DNA from 4 places in the Paenibacillus sp. FSL H3-0286 genome. Region 4 is predicted to be linked to each of the others. Evidence: riboswitches for the same ligand, from Rfam matches in the RefSeq annotation. Region 4 holds a riboswitch; each other region holds the start of a gene.
What was found. Region 4 has a riboswitch for cyclic di-AMP ahead of MHB37_RS00545 (C40 family peptidase). Riboswitches for the same ligand answer to the same signal wherever they lie in the genome.

Region 1 (4,215 bases), 1.2 Mb from region 4:
GATCTTATCGTGGTCGATGGAGGGAAAGGGCAAATCTCCTCTGCTATTGATATTCTGGAGAATGAGCTGGGATTATTCATTCCGGTCTGCGGCCTTGTTAAGGATGATAAGCATAAGACGGCTCAGCTTTTGGTTGGAGATCCGCCAGAGCCTGTCGCGCTAGCCCGGGACAGTCAGGAATTTTACCTTTTGCAGCGGATTCAGGATGAGGTCCATAGGTTCGCGATCACCTTCCACCGTGAACAGCGCGGGAAGTCCATGGTTACCTCCAAGCTGGACTCTATACCTGGTATAGGTGAGAAGCGCCGTAAAGCGCTGCTAAAGCATTTCGGATCGCTTAAGAAAATTAAAGAAGCCTCCGTGGATGATTTCCGTACACTTTCTATTGGAGAAAAGCTGGCAAAACAAATTCTTGATGCGCTCAAGGATGAAGAGCCAACCTCATAGTAATGGTGACAAAAGAAAAAGGGTATCAAAGCAGCGACTAAAGCGGCTTTGATGCCCTTTTTTAATTTCATTACGTCTTCACATTAGTTTAAATCAAAGAAGAAGGCTCCACCGGCTTAGGCTTCTGTGGTGGATTAAATCGATAGACGATGTAAGCGACTATGAACGGCATAATAATCGCGAAGATACCCGCGCCTACATTTACGCTCTCCTTCATAAAGATCAGCGTAGCGCCCATCAGGATGCTGTCAAACACGACGTGGCTGAACATGACAGCAATAAACCCGTAACGAAGGAAAATATAGCTGAACAGCAGCCCGATTACAGTCAGCTCAATGGGACGGGAGCTGATGGGATAGATCGGATATAACGTATGGCCAAACGCCCAAACCAGCGTGGTGATCAAGCAAGCGATAAAAGTGTTCCGGAACACCTTTTTCAGCATAGGAATTCCGAAAAAGCGATAAATGGCTTCCTCAGATAAACCAGCGAGCCATGCGACGATAGGCAGAAGCCAAGCATATCTCATGTTATAAGGAGATTGGGTGGCGTCTGTAGTAGACCAATTGTGCAAGGTAAACGATAATATGATGAACATAACCGTCTGCACCCCTAGCAGAACGAAAGCCCAGATGTATCCAGCCCGGATACTGTCCAACACATATTGTCCATAGCCGGGCTCTTTGGCGCGGGGCCAAGGGTTCATGCCTTCCTCTTTTCGCCATAGGCCATTACCGCCCACTAAAGAGAAGTAGAGCAAGGAGGACATCAGCAGGCTGTACAAAGCATAAATGATAAACATAATGACAGAGGTAATCTGTGCTTCTAGCCCTTCGCCCGTTGATTCAGGCAGCATATTATAGGTGCTGATCATCATGATTACAAAATAGGCTGAGCTTAGGAATACTCCACGTTTAAAGGAAGTATGCTCTCTTCTAAGAATACTGTAGACGAGTGCCAGAATTCCTAAAATCAGTGTGGGTATACCGTAACCGAATAATGTTAGCTTTTCCGCTAAAGAGGTCTGTCCTTGTACGTAGGAGGTATGCCAAGCCGGTGCAGTGAATCCGGCATTAAAGCTGGATACCTGCTCTCCACTGAAATCAAAATAATAGTGCAATAAGGATTCGCCGACCTGAACAGTACTATCCGTATACACTAGCCCATGGCTTCCTGTATTCGATTCAATTTGTAGCTTGGCAGGATTTACTTCCCATTCCTGAAGCCAAGGACGAGCAAGATTCTCCTTCTGCGCTAGAGTGAGGTCAGCTCCCTTGTCCTCTTTTGCACCAACGGAAGCGATGCCTGACCCCTCTTCGGAGGTAACTTTTGCAGCCTTTGAGAAAGCGACAATCTTACCGTTATACATATTGAGGTCAACGATGATTTGCGGCTCTTGCTCCGCTGAAGGAGTAAGCGTTGCACGAAAGACATCAAAAGGATATTTTTGATCCAATTTTTTCTTGGTGTAGTCCTCCACAAGCTTCTCGCGAGACATATAACCATAAAAGGAAGAGTCCGTCTGGTAAAGTACATTCCATTGATCGTTTGGTGCTTCGGTGTAGTTGAGCTTTTGTTCTGCGAATAATATGGCTTGATCACGGGCTTCTGCCTTGCTAATGACGGTGGTATCTTCACCTGTAGGACTACTAAGCAGTGAAGGGGAAATCTGAAACATAATAAATAGAATAAGACCGATAATGCCCGAGATGATGAGCCTCTTGGAGAGGGCACGTTGCTGTAAGGGCTGGCCGACGGGATTCATGTAACGCCTCCTTGTTATGTACTGTGACAATGTTATGTTCCATTATAGTATTAGTGCCTGGTTGGTTACAAAAAACATTATATGTTCTTTTTATGGGTAATAGAGATAGTATAGAATAGTCATGTGAATTTATACCATGAATTTTATCGTGTTCATTTCTGCACGAATGATGAGAATCGGTGTAATTGCAGGGAAAACACGGAAAAGTGATGAGAAAAGGCACTCCTTTTGATGCAGTCTCTTTAAACCGCATTTTTTCATGTGAATGAGCATTAATTGTGTCTTTGTGAATTCACTAAATAACGTATATAATTTGTATGCAATTGTATAGTAGCCGAATTTCTGGTGAAAACGGGGGAACCATAAGAAGTGATGAAAAGTGGAGTGTACACGATAAATGGCACTTTCATCAGGGGTGAATTTCGTTCTGGGAACGAATAGGGCAGCCTGCACAGTCCGAATCCGACAGCTAACCTCGTAGGCTAATTTACTGCAGGAACCAAGTCAGCATTGGTTTTCCAGTGCTTTTTTTGTTGGAATTTTTGATAAGAAGGTGAGCAAAGTGGCTTCACAGTTTCGCAGGATTTCTGAATTTAAGTTTCTGAAGCTCTCGCCGCCGCAGATACTGGTGCTTGGTTTTGCATCGATCATTCTGATAGGGGCCCTGCTGCTTATGCTGCCCATCTCAAGCACAAGCGGGAATTCCGTGGAATTTATTGATGCATTATTTACTTCAACGTCGGCAACCTGTGTTACAGGGCTTGTTGTGCTGGATACCGGAACTTCGTTCACGATTTTTGGGAAAACCGTAATTATGATCCTGATCCAGATCGGCGGCTTAGGTTTTATGACCATGGCCACTCTATTTTCACTGGTGTTAAAGCGTAAAATATCTTTGCGGGACAGGCTAATCCTACAGGAAGCCATGAATCAAGGCTCTATGGAAGGAATTGTGCGACTGATCCGGAGAGTCCTCATATATTCTCTTGTCATAGAAGGCTGTGCCGCTGTGCTGCTGTCTATTCGCTGGGCTTTTGATATGCCGTTGGGAAAAGCGATTTATTATGGCATATTTCATGCGGTGTCTATGTTTAATAATGCGGGGTTCGATATTTTTGGGGATTTTCGCAGTTTAACTGATTATGTATATGATCCGCTTGTGAATATTATTGTAATGTTTCTGATTGTCTCCGGCGGGATTGGTTTTATTGTAATGTCAGATCTGGTGGAGTTTCGGGTAACCCGCAGGCTGTCTCTACATAGTAAAGTTGTCCTGTCCACCAGCACAGGGCTGATTCTGATCGGAGCTTTGGTTATTTTTATATTTGAGTTTACTAACACTCGTACCCTGGGTTCACTGAATTTCGGCGGTAAAATATTATCGGCCTTCTTTCAATCCGTGTCTCCCCGTACGGCTGGCGCGAACACAGTAGATATTGCTGGACTTCGGCAGGCTACACAATTTTTTATAGTGATTCTTATGTTTATTGGTGCTTCTCCGGGCTCAACGGGCGGCGGGATCAAGACAACAACCTTTACAATGATGATTGGTGCTGTAATTGCTATGCTGCGTGGACGGGAAGATGTTGTGTTGTTCCGTTATCGGCTGGCTCAAGAGCGCATCTACAAGGCATTAACGATCACGCTGCTGGCTTTGTTGTTAATCGCCTCTGTGTCGATGATACTCTCCACAACTGAAGACAGTAATTTCTTGGCAATCTTGTTTGAGACGACCTCCGCCTTTGCTACGGTAGGACTGACTATGGGGCTAACTCCGGAACTGTCAGCGATCGGTAAGATTCTACTCTGTCTGACGATGTTTGCAGGTCGGCTAGGTCCACTAACCTTAGCGTATGCACTCGGTCCCAAACAGGGTAAACCACTGTATAAGTATCCGGAAGGTAAAATAATTATTGGATAGGAGTTAATTAGAAATGAAAGCACAGCAATTTGTAGTAATCGGCTTAGGTCGCTTCGGTTCAAGCCTGGCGCTTGAGCTGATG
Region 2 (4,215 bases), 2.4 Mb from region 4:
GCTCTATAACGCGTACAACCCAGGACTATACCCTTCTCATATTTACTGGAGGGAACGGACAATTGAACCTCGATGATCAAAGCGTGATACTAAGTACGGATAAATGTTATCTACTATCTCCTGGAATCTCCTATAGTACGAACAACCAGGAGCTGACGTTGTATTATTACCTCATCACCTTTACAGCAATCTATACAACCGAGCATCCTAAACGATATTCTGGAGAGCTGCTTTCCGGCAGACGGGAGTTAATTGTGCACCCGTTCACCAAGGTAATCCGACTAGTCGAAGACCTGCTCATGAACAGGAATAACACCGATGATGTACAACAATTCAAGCGACAATTAAAATTCCAAGAATTGCTGCTGCTACTTTTTGAGCATAATTACCCTTCCAAACACCTGCCAAGTCCTACGGAATCCGTAGAAAAGACCATAACATTCATTCAGGAGCATTATACAGAGAGTATCACCGTGAAGCAGTTAGCTGAACTGGCGGGAATATCAATCTGGCAATATACACCGATTTTTCAGCAGCTTACGGGTAAAAAGCCGCTTGAATACCTGACGGATCTGCGCATTAATCATTCCAAACGATTCCTGCAGGAATCGACTGAACCACTGCGGGAAATCGCCAGACTGGTCGGCTTCTCGGACGAATACTATTTCAGCCGCCGCTTTCGGCAAAAAACCGGAGTTACACCCGGACAATATGCACATCAGAAAGGTCGTAAGCTTACCGTCAAGGATTGGACGGGTCATGAGGTGGAGATTCCAGAGCGAGCGAAACGTATTGTCTATCATGGCGAAACACTTGGCGACCTTCTCGCGTTAGGCGTAAAGCCTATCGGTGGAGATGAAGCGTTCGCCCGGAACAGCGTCTATAAACATCGGCTTAAGAAGCTCGCCAACGTCGGGTTTCCACTGGACCCGCAGTTGACCGCTTCCCTAAACCCAGATTTGATCATTTTGGCAAATAGTGATGAAAGAGCCTACAGAGCAGTTTCTGGTATCGCTCCGACACTCACCTTTGATTCATTTGCATCTCTCGACAAACGAATGCGGACACTAGGCAGTTGGCTAGGTAAACAGCGCGAAGCCGAAGCATGGCTGGAGTCATTCACAATCAAAAACGCTGCCATGTGGCAGCAGCTTTACACGACAACCCTCCAAGTTGGAGAAACCGCCTCTGCTTTGGTCTATGATCATGGAGATCATCTGTATGCTATGGGAATGTCCGGATTCTCCACTGCGCTTTATGCCCCATGTGGATTACAACCGACCGAAGAGATCCAGGCCATATTGGACGAAGAGTTAGGGTTCGCCGAAGTTGATCCAACACGACTGCCTGCCTACGCCGGAGATCATATCTTCATGCTCATTCCGGAACGCAAAGACTCGCGAGCTGCGATGGAACGATTACTAGACAGTTCACTTTGGAACAATCTCCCGGCAGTACGTCAAGGACATGTTTATCTGCTCGACGGAAGCAAATGGAACTCTAGTGATGCGTTAACCCGGGAGAAGCTGCTAACGCTGTTGCCTAAACTACTCGGCGGAAGTAGCGCTAGCAATTGAAAGTGAATCTAGGATTCTCTTTTGACTTTTCAAAACTTGATAGGGTATACTTTATCTACGCTTAATTTCCAACTTTTACAGTTGAAAAGCGGGGGAACCAGTTAATTGGGGCGAATCATTGAGCATTAGAATGTAGGGTACCATCTTACCCGAGTCCGTCAGCTAACCTCGTCAGCAGTGGATGGGTCTGCTTTTCATGTTATTTACATAACCAGAGACCCTTGCTAAGGGTCTCTTTTTGTGCTTTTTTGGACCCTGCTGGCAGTAGATTGGCCTTTGACACTAAGGCTCCCTCATTTCTCACACTACGAGACAAAGGAGAGATGTACGTGCAAAAGGTAAAGTACTTCACGGATATTAACAAAATAGCTATGTTGTCTGAGCTGGAAAAAGAGAATCTGAAAGAAATTACGGACAAATTTGTTTTTCGTGTAAATGACTACTATCTGTCTTTAATTAACTGGGATGATCCAAATGATCCCATCCGTAAGCTGGTTATTCCTAACGAAGGTGAACTGCTGGAGTATGGGCGCTGGGACGCCTCCGATGAGGACACGAATTATGTGGTACCTGGTTGTCAGCACAAGTATAGAACCACTGCACTACTGATTGTATCCGAGGTCTGCGGGGCTTATTGCCGCTACTGTTTCCGTAAGCGTCTGTTCCGAAATGACGTGAAAGAGGCGATGGCTGATGTCTCTCCGGGCTTGGAGTATATCGCAAATAATCCGGAGATTAACAACGTACTTCTTACGGGCGGGGACAGTTTAATTCTCTCCACACCGAAGCTAAGATCCATTATTGAAAATCTAAGAAGCATTGAGCATGTTAAGATTATTAGACTGGGTTCCAAAATTCCCGTATTTAATCCGATGCGGATCTCTGAAGACGAAGAGCTGCTGGAGCTGATTCGTACTTACTCTACCGAAGACAAACGAATCTATGTTATGGCGCACATCAATCATCCTCGTGAAATCACACCTGAAGCCAAAAAAGCATTTAAAGCTCTCCACAACGCAGGGGCAATTGTCGTAAATCAGACCCCCATCCTCAAAGGCATCAACGATGATCCCGTTATTTTAGGGGAACTACTGGACCGGCTTTCATGGGCTGGCGTTACACCCTACTACTTCTTTGTGAACCGGCCCGTAGCCGGAAACCGAGATTTCGTATTACCGCTCGAGCAAGTCTATCAAATTGTAGAAGAAGCCAAAGCCAGAACCTCAGGACTTGGCAAAAGAGTACGCTTATCCATGAGCCACACCTCAGGAAAAATAGAAATTCTCGCCATTGATAACGGAAAAGCCTATCTCAAATACCATCAATCCAGAGATCAGGAATACGGAAAATTTATGATTCTAGATTGTCCAAAGGACGCCGAATGGTTCGATGACCTGCCTGGGAATGAGCAATATTGGACCCCACCTGTGAAAAAAAACGATGCTATTATTTCTGTTAATGATTTATCAGGCGAGCCTGCGGATTTAATCTGTAAATAGATTTAATCGACTCTGTCATAGGATATTTCTTCATCGCCAACAACAAAACTCCTCCCTCCCAAAATTAGCCCGAAAAAATCTATGATATAATCACGCTGTAACACGAAATGGACTAATGGGTGGGAATGCACACATGAAATTGGAACGATTGATTTCTATGATCTACAAGCTATTGAACCACGAAGTTTTATCTGCCTCCAAGCTGGCTGAAGAGTTTCAGGTTTCCCAGCGAACAATCTATAGGGATATCGATGTGATTTGTGCCGCTGGCATCCCGGTCGTATCGTATCAGGGTACTAAAGGTGGATATGGCATCATGGACGGATATAAAATGGATAAAAGCCTGCTCCGTTCGTATGATGTCACTTCTCTGATTACTGTACTTAACAGTCTTTCTTCCGTGTTTGAAGATGAGCATACGCAAGGAACCATTGAACGGCTGCAAACGATTGGAACGGAGCCACAGACCTCTAGTCTCGCGGTGGATCTTGAAACCCGGCGTACGGATCCTGACGCACTTCCTCTTTTACGTGCGGCTATATCGGAACGAAATGTTGTCCGTTTTGATTACATCAGTGTAAAAAATGAACGTACAACCCGTGAAATGGAACCAGTAAAGCTTCATTTTAAATATAGCAACTGGTACATCTATGGTTATTGCCGGACACGGCAGGACTATCGGGAGTTCCGACTTTCCCGGATGCTGAATTTGTTCCTGACGCAGGATACCTTTCATTCGCAACATGAGTTACCCAAAGAGGCTGGCTGTTCAAACGGGGCAGATCAGGTGGAGGAAATAGTGATCCGGGTAGGCCCTGAGGCTTTGGCAGAAGCTTTGGATCAGTTTCATCAAGTCGACAAGGAATTTCATTCCGATAAAAGCATGACGATGCGAATTCCTGTGTATAAGCCATTGGAAGCACGTTGGCTTTGGTCCATTCTGCTGAGTTTTGGCAGCGGCGCCGAAGTCCTCGAACCCCCTGCATTGCGAGGTATTTTAAAAGAGCAGCTTCAAAACACACTCAAACTTTATGAAGAAGTATGACAGTCTGATGTCATACTTCTTCTTTTATATTAACTACAGTAACAAAAAACAAATCCATGACCATTCAAAAGGAGAATGTACGAATGACAAATTA
Region 3 (4,215 bases), 490 kb from region 4:
TAGCGAACAATCCGTACATATATGGCAGAGAGGCTGGCAGCATCCACATAGAGAGAATCTCCAGAACGTTCGTAAGTGGATTAGGGTTCTCAAAAGGATGCGCTGAATTGGCTCCGAAGAAGCCGCCACCATTCGTACCTAAGTGTTTAATTGATTCCAAAGAAGCGACTGGACCGATAGCGATTTGTTGCGTCTGCCCTTCGAGTGTAGTGACCTCAAGCGATGGCTTGAGCGTTTGTGGCACATGCAATCCTACCAGCACCAATGAAACTAGCAGAGCTAATGGAATGAATACACGAATATGTGCTTTTACGAAGTCCTCGAAAAAGTTCCCGACTGATTTCTGTCCTGTAATCCCTCTGACAAAAGCAACCGCAACAGAAAATCCGCTCGCTGCAGACGTGAACATCATCATCGTGATGACTGCCATTTGTGAAAAATACGATAGTCCCGTCTCCCCGCTATAATGCTGCAGGTTCGTATTGGTCATAAAGCTGATCACCGTATTGAATGAAAGCGTCTGTTCCATATCGGCAATTCCATTCGGGTTCAGCGGCAATCCCCGCTGTAATCTTAGAAAAATATAACTGAAAGCAACCAGTACGATATTAGTTAAAACAAAGCTGAGTGCATACTTCTTCCAGGACATTCCGTCCCGTTTTTTCAGGCCGATCAGCTTATAAATACCTTTCTCTGTGCCTGCAAACCAGCGATCCGTACGATTCGGTTCGTTAGAAAATACATGATATAAATACGTTCCCATCGGCTTGACCAGCAAGATGAGAATTACAATTACGACGACTATTTGCAAAATGCCCATGAATGCCCCTCCTTAAAATTTCTCAGGATGAATCAACGCGTAAACCAGATATATAAACAACAGTAGGGTAACAGCGATTACTAGAATCACAGCTTATCCCTCCCCGTATCCTCAACTACACCTGCGCACCAGCGCATAAAGCCATAAAATAACCCGTAAATTACAGCTAACGAAGCCACCATATACAGATCCATCATATCTTCCGCACTCCTTCCATTATCCTTGATGAGGTGATCTATCGATTAGAAAATCAGCATCACCACTATGGGAATAGATTACATAGCTCGCACCAAGTCTTTTATAGACCAATCTAGGATTTATTGAACTTGTAATCACAAAAATCGGCTGTGTCGTCCAGGTACGGCACATCTGAATATAGCGGCAGCAAAGCGGAAAGCTGCTCTCAAACAGATATACCCTGCCTACCGGGAACGATGGGCGAAACCAAGTGCTCTGATGGCGGGTATCCACTAGAATAACCTGCTCAATCCCGAGCTCCTCAAGTAAAGCTTTCTCAGCCACATTGTTGGTTAATCCCGCCATCTTAATACCCCTGAACTTCAGAAGTTTAATGAAATGTTCTCCCGCCTTTGTAGGCGCACATACAAGCACATATTCATTCTGATCCGTCATCTTTTTTTCTCCTCCTGCTCATTTACAACAAGGAGGCAACGAAAATCTCCGAAAGGATGTTGACCTATCGTCATTTTCGGGCACAACCTAAAGCTCGGTTGTGTCACGTCATTAGACGCTGCCTTACAAATACCGCTAATGATGAATTTAGCGACCTCTTAGGGGAGGCCTCCATAAATGCTTTGCTTCTAAGAGCACAGCAAAAAGCCACAAAGGATCTCCTCTGTGGCTCGCTAGCGGTCACATTGCACTCATCCTCTCTCCATACGCTTACGAGGTTAGCTGTCGGATTCGGGCGGTGAGAGTCGCCCTACCTGTATAGATGCGAGCTCACTCACACCCTCTACAGGATTCACCCCATAATCGGCTTCCGACTCTCACATCGGCTGCCGATTGTTGGTTCCCCCGCTTTCCTTACCGGAAATTAAGCGGATCAAATATTCGATTGTCGTTGAAACAGGAGTAATCATACTCTTATGCACGAAGACTTGTAAAACCTGAATGATGCCAAAATAATGCAAATTAAAAACTATTTTCCCATTAGATAGCGCTTACTTGATATCTAATCTCTCTATATCTCTTGTTTACTCGAGTTTGGAGCGTTTAATCGCTATCTATAACCCATGTGATTTTATTCACCTTTTTAGAGCGAAAATACTGCAAATTCCCATTATAGGTAGAAACGCAAGAAGCTGAGGCTGAGCGAGAAAGAGGCGCGATAACACGCCATAAATACCTATTTACCTCGTTTTTCAGTCGTAGTCGGCAGGATATGGTTAAAATTGCTCTAAAAGAACATTTTCCGTTTTTTACAGAAAATCTTGAAAAGAGTATGATTCGGGTTGAATCTAATTCATGAAAAACAATCAACGCTGAGTTCCTGCATTCGCAGGGAACGGGGGAACCATCAGGCCACCTGGCCTACTTGGGGTGAATCCAAAGGAGACTGCATAAGTCTCAATAGGTAGGGCGACTCTCACCGTCCGAATCCGACAGCTAACCTCGTAAGCGTAAAGAGAGAGACCCTTGATCCGCCACGCTTTGGCCCAGGTATATCTGCCTGTAATCCAAAACCGCAGCAGAGGTCCTCCTCTTGCTGCGGTTTTTGCGTTACCTGAGCTTATTAGGTGATAGCACGCTGGATGGGGTGAATGTTTTGAAGCACTATTATTTAGGGATACATCAAGGGCTGCTTGAGCCGATAAGTCTAAATTACGTTTGTTTCGGGGCCTTGTGGTTCGAAGAACATAATCACAGGTACATTGTAGGCTATGCATTTGGCCAGAACCAGATCCAAGCCCTTCGCCAGTTCAGCACACCTTCTTCTTGTAAAGACTGTTTAGACTCTAAGATTGTATATGAGATATATAAAAAAATTCGAGAACAACAGCAGCAGCAGGATTGGTCATCACACCAAAAACTCCCGTGGTTTACAGCCTTCAAGGAGCCTTGGAAAGATGTAAGCGCCGGTTGGTATGTCTTGAGATCCCGCAGCACCTTTCCCTTACATCTATCTGTTATACGGAAAGAGAAGTTCCGACTATGGCTAGAGCATACCGCAGTCTGTGAGAATAAAATGGAAATGCTCGCTTGTGTAGAAAAGGCTAGTGTCACTCATCATGTAGACTTAAAGCTTTTGGAAATCTAAGGAGGAACCCTACTATGGACCAGCGCAGACTATCCCGCATTGAAGTATTTGTATTGGATGAACCCGAGCCTATCCACTATGGAATGGAAGGGGCTGAAGGCTGCCGTTATGGTATTCTAAAACTCACCTGTAAGGGAGGTTGCAGCTGGGGGGCTTGTCTGATCTCTGCCAACACCAAAAATTTCGATCTCATTAAATGGAGTTCTTTTTTACGGGCTATCTGTCATTGCCGTCTTGAGGAAGCGCTGGATAAGGTCCGCCGCGAAGGTTCAGATTGGGAGCAGGTTAAGCTTGAGCTAGTTCAGGGTGCTTTGCAGGATTTAAAGGCCAAGCTCCAGGGTAAATCCTTGGCAGGGCATATTCAGCAAGGGCGTCTGTACAGTGTTGCAGCAGGGGGGAGCAATTCCAGAAGTGAACGGCTCTACTACAAACCTTCCAAAGCTTTATCCAGTACCTCCCAGCAGAAACACAGTTGCCCGGAACCAGACACCGCTGATCTCATCAATAAATCAATCTCTTACTTTTCTATATTATAGATTCAAGCAAATCTCTCATTCTGAAAGGATCGTGTTTCACCATGCCTGACCCCTTACCTCCCGAGTCCACCTACAGTACTAAATTTGCAGAGTGTGTCCAAAAGTATACTAATGAAGTCTACGTACTTAGTTCCATGTTGTTAGAACAATCTAATGAGGCGGACAAGGTTACTATACGCACCTTCACAGAGCTTCATAAAATATATCGTCAGGATGAATTCGATCCTCAGTTATTCTCTATCCACGCTTACCGCACTTGTATTCGCCAGTGTGCTGATTCTTTTGCCCGGCGCTCGCTTCTATCGGCTAAGGCATTACCTTGGGAGGAACAGCTTGTGAAGGTATTGTGGTACGGCTTAAAGCTGCCTCTTTCTCAAATAAGCATTATTCTGCAAAAAAGTGTTCCTGCATTGAAAGCACAGCTTAGAGCTGTACGGGAGCAGATGACCGCCCAAGCGGATGTACTAACGAGCGCAAATCTTTCTATAATTTAGTCTCTGACTAGAATTCAAACGATCTTTGAGCGCATGAAGCATCTAACGGACTCAGGAGCCTTTAATTGAAGCTTTTCCACAAAT
Region 4 (4,215 bases):
TAGATCGGGGCGCATCCCAACTCCTAAACGGACGACTCCTTCCATCGGGAACAACTGTGCGAATCCGCACAAAACCTCTTGTTCATTTAATATGGAGATATATTGTTCCTCCCGGAGCTGCGGATCACCAAACTCGATGCCAAGAGCCTGCATCTGCTCCCACGGCATCCAGCCATAAATATTATATGGGGGCGTATAGCTCCACTTACAAATAGCTTCTCCGTGAATTGCCTCCATAGGAACAACATGAAAAGTTACCGAGGGATTTATCATAAAGTCAACGATCTCCTTTCACGAGGACATTGCTATATTACTAATTATATACAAAATGGGGGAGGTTCGACTCAGAAACTTTATATGAGAGGAATGTTTTACAAATTATGAGAGGGGTAAATAAGTAATAAGACAAAAAAACAAGCTCTCCTCCAAGAGTTACCTTGGAAAAGAGCCTATGTACGTTACTTATTGCACATCATCATTGTCTTCCGATTCAGCAGCAACCGATTGATAAGCGTCTGTGCTCATAATGCGCTTGGCACCAACGTAGCGTTTCACGTAGTAGCTATCACTCAGAGAGCTAATCGTAACACCGCGTGAGGTAGAAGCGTGTGCGAACTTACCTTCACCGACATAAATGCCGACATGGGAGACACCTTTGCCACTTGTATTGAAGAATACAAGATCTCCGGCTCTTATATCATCACGGGAGATTGCTGTGCCCATTTGATATTGGGAACCTGATTGGTGTGGAAGGTTAATGCCAATCTTATCAAACACATACATTGTAAATCCGGAGCAATCAAATCCGTTAGTGGATATACCGCCGGATACGTATTTAGTACCGATGGCCTTGTCAATCACTTTATCCATTTTGGAATCTGCGAAAGCGCTTCCTGCTCCGATGGTGAGGATGATGGAAAAGCTTAGTACTGCTGCTGCTAACTTCTTCTTCAAAAGTGTATACCCCTTCCAAATGCCTACGAGGTTAGCTTAAGGGTTCGGTTGAAGGTCCCCTATGACCCCTCTATATAATGGAGGTCAATTCACCCAAAGTTGGTTCCCCCGTTTTCCTAATAGTTAGGAAACTCGGCTCATACTGTTGATTAGGATTAGCTTGTAATCAATACATGACAAAACCTTTGTAAATAACAACTTAATGATTACAAAAATGTTACTAAAATCTCACTGCGCTAATTGTAACAAACAGAAAGCCGCTTGGCAATCGTTTTTAACATATTAATGCAGAAAAATTGGCATTTTTACGGTAGAAAGGCATATGTAAGCGTTAATAATGACCTAATTTTTAATATAATTGCAATTTTTATCAAATAAACATGTTTCAATTGGGCTCTATTAGTGTAAAAATATATTATGGAAAAAAGAAAAACCCGAATTTGATTACGGGAATAATCAGATTCAGGTTCATATAGTTGTAATTATGAGGTTATAGTTGTGAGGAAGGTTTCAATCGAAGGCTACAGCTTGATAAGCTGAAGTACTCATTACTCTTTTAGCGCCAACATAACGATTGGCCCAGTAGGCCTGACTGAGTGAAGTGATGGTCACTCCACGCGAAGAGGACGATTGTGCGAATTTTCCGTTTCCAACATAAATGCCGACATGGGATACTCCATTGCCAAGTGTGTTAAAGAACACTAGATCACCAGAACGCAGATTGCTTTTGGATACAGCAGTTCCAACGCTATATTGAGCTTTTGATGTACGAGGTAAAGTAAGACCCACATTCTTGAATACATATTTTGTAAATCCAGAGCAATCAAATCCGGCAGTGCTTGTACCTCCGGTTTTATAGGCAACTCCAATAGTCTTTGAGATTACAGTGTCCATCTTAGAGTCGGCAAAGGCGCTTCCTCCACCAATAGATAATGCCATTACAAGTCCTAGCGCCGCAGCGACGCATTTTTTTCTTAAATTATGTCTTTTCAAAAGATGTACTCCTTCCAAGGCCTGCGAGGTTAGCTTAAGGGTTCGGTAGAAGATTCCCTATGATCCCTGTAAAGCGAGATCAATTCACCCAAAATATGGTTCCCCCACTTCCCGGTGCAAAGGAATTAGGCGTGTTAAGCACCAAGAGAATGACGTTTCGACAGTTACACTTACGATAAATACATTTAGTTATGTAGGAATCGTTTCAATTGATTACAAAATTGTTACTAATAGCACAGGACTTATTGTAACAGAGCTTTTATGATTTTGCAAATACTCTTAAGTTATCCGTAATGAGAAAAAGTCCCAGCTCCTGAATACAGGAATTGGGACCTTTTTATTATGTCAAATAAGGTTAATTTATTGTGGAAATGCTTTGCTACACCATAGATGATATTGTGCAGAGATTCCCCACATTTTTAAGAGCGTAGAAGGTAGTGGTGAGATTTGCCGTATTATAAGTGCCGGCAGGCCGGGACAGAACAGACCCGTCAGTCCGCACACTAGCAGTAAGAGCAAGCCTCCCGCACCAAGTACAATGGAAACACCTATAGCAGGAATCAGTGACCGCAAGCAGATGAACAGTGAGGAGAACATTCCTGTACCGCCGGTGTAACCAAACTGCATATATAGAAGAAACAGGTGCACGATAAAAATATATATAAGCCATGCCAATACGTATGGTACTAAATGAAGTAACAAAGTGTAGTTAAACAAAGAGGATAAGAACAGCCCGTACATTTTTGGAGCAAGCCAGTAAAGCGGCAGCAGGGTCAGCACCCATTCGATTAGGCTAAAGACTAAGACAGGTAGTCCATAGATCTTCATGCCGGGGAAAAAGAACAGCCCGCGCTCGCCCTTTCGCTCCTGGTGCAGCTCATGCAGCAATCCTGCCCTTATGAAAGGAGAAAGCAGAAGTCGCAAGACAACAAGTCCTAGAAGCATCCATAACCAAGTGCGTATCGCAGGGTCAGTATTCAAGCTGAACTGTCCCTCGATATAATACAACAGTCTGCCCATACCGCTGCCGCCGGCGTCTTTATCTGGATAGCGCAGTAGAATTGGAATAATAGCAGATCGGATGAAACCATACATAAAGTAGCCCCAGAGCAGTCGGTAGATGAAGAGCAGAATTAAAATATAAAATTGCTCCTTCATGCTTTGCCAGCCGCGGGTTATCGATGTTCTCACAATCATTCACCTCACCAGACAAGAGTTCCGAGCACGGTTTCAAGTAGTTTAGTTACACTTAACGTCCAGCGAGAGAGCGTCTTGGGCTCTATTTCCGCCAGCCTAAAGTTGTTTAAATGTTTGCTCTCCAATAAGATGGAATGCTCAGGGTCAATCTCAGCAGAGAGAAGAGGCTTATCGCTTAACAATTGAAACGTAGTCTCTGCTCCTTCACCGTTCCAGACCCGCTGCACCGAAGAGCTGTCGGCGAATGTGAATTTCACAGGAACATCAACGTAATGGGTCCCTTTGTTTGAAATCTTCACTAATGATTCGTAGCTTTGAGCATCGCCGCTGTTATTTTTTTTAAAAGTAATCGTATCTACTGAGAAGTCAGGCGCACCATCACCATAAATGTAATCATTGAAATATGCCTGCCATGATTTTTTGGTTACCTTCTCAACGACTTTCTGAAAATCTGACGTAGCGGGATGCTGGAAACGGAACTTACGAGCGTAGGAGGACATGATGCTGTTCATTGCTTTGGTACCTACCTGGCGTTCGATATCTTTAAGTACAAGCTTGCCGCGGATATAAACATTTCGGCTATAGGAATCCGCCCCTGCATATTTCCACGTTTCCAGATTTAACGGCTCAGGTATAGTCACCAGGCTGGCCTGTAAAGGCAAATTAGACTTGATACCGTATTCTTGTTCCATAAGTCTGTCTTCGGCATAGGAAGTAAAGCTTTCATCCAGCCAGGCCTCCTCGAATTCATTGCTGGCTACCATACCGTAGAAGTATTGATGGCCGATCTCATGAATGACGGTTCTTTCAAGTGAGGTATCTGGAGAAGAATCCGCGGCCCCAAAGGCTGTAATAAGGGTAGGATATTCCATTCCTCCCGCGCCGTTTCCCTCCTTAGGTGGGACGATTATAGACAGCGTAGAGTAGGGATAAGGGCCATACCATTTGCTGAAGTAGGTCAGGGCAGCCTTGGCAGCTTGAAGGTAACGCTCTTGTAAGTCTTTGTGCAGTGGGTCGAGATACACCTTAATTCGTACTCCAGGCACTTCCGGCGTAGAGAAAGCTTCCTCT

Region 1: another riboswitch for cyclic di-AMP. It lies ahead of MHB37_RS26575 (TrkH family potassium uptake protein); the one in region 4 lies ahead of MHB37_RS00545 (C40 family peptidase).
Region 2: another riboswitch for cyclic di-AMP. It lies ahead of MHB37_RS10795 (KamA family radical SAM protein); the one in region 4 lies ahead of MHB37_RS00545 (C40 family peptidase).
Region 3: another riboswitch for cyclic di-AMP. It lies ahead of MHB37_RS02660 (hypothetical protein); the one in region 4 lies ahead of MHB37_RS00545 (C40 family peptidase).

Annotation. Positions count from the first base shown of each region.
Region 1 is NZ_CP150285.1:5,958,391-5,962,605, reverse strand. It holds gene uvrC (excinuclease ABC subunit UvrC) at 1-447, shown strand, start outside; gene MHB37_RS26580 (CPBP family intramembrane glutamic endopeptidase) at 536-2,212, opposite strand; cyclic di-AMP (ydaO/yuaA leader) riboswitch at 2,535-2,710, shown strand; gene MHB37_RS26575 (TrkH family potassium uptake protein) at 2,775-4,133, shown strand; gene MHB37_RS26570 (TrkA family potassium uptake protein) at 4,147-4,215, shown strand, end outside.
Region 2 is NZ_CP150285.1:2,518,662-2,522,876, reverse strand. It holds gene MHB37_RS10800 (helix-turn-helix domain-containing protein) at 1-1,577, shown strand, start outside; cyclic di-AMP (ydaO/yuaA leader) riboswitch at 1,626-1,767, shown strand; gene MHB37_RS10795 (KamA family radical SAM protein) at 1,901-3,076, shown strand; gene MHB37_RS10790 (helix-turn-helix transcriptional regulator) at 3,210-4,121, shown strand; gene MHB37_RS10785 (DinB family protein) at 4,205-4,215, shown strand, end outside.
Region 3 is NZ_CP150285.1:601,388-605,602, reverse strand. It holds gene kdpA (potassium-transporting ATPase subunit KdpA) at 1-820, opposite strand, end outside; gene kdpF (K(+)-transporting ATPase subunit F) at 833-910, opposite strand; gene MHB37_RS02665 (hypothetical protein) at 1,037-1,453, opposite strand; cyclic di-AMP (ydaO/yuaA leader) riboswitch at 1,705-1,894, opposite strand; cyclic di-AMP (ydaO/yuaA leader) riboswitch at 2,314-2,478, shown strand; gene MHB37_RS02660 (hypothetical protein) at 2,547-3,101, shown strand; gene MHB37_RS02655 (hypothetical protein) at 3,116-3,637, shown strand; gene MHB37_RS02650 (hypothetical protein) at 3,679-4,131, shown strand.
Region 4 is NZ_CP150285.1:112,952-117,166, forward strand. It holds gene MHB37_RS00535 (GNAT family N-acetyltransferase) at 1-273, opposite strand, end outside; gene MHB37_RS00540 (C40 family peptidase) at 463-954, opposite strand; cyclic di-AMP (ydaO/yuaA leader) riboswitch at 960-1,102, opposite strand; gene MHB37_RS00545 (C40 family peptidase) at 1,465-1,893, opposite strand; cyclic di-AMP (ydaO/yuaA leader) riboswitch at 1,951-2,089, opposite strand; gene MHB37_RS00550 (hypothetical protein) at 2,308-3,138, opposite strand; gene MHB37_RS00555 (M1 family metallopeptidase) at 3,150-4,215, opposite strand, start outside.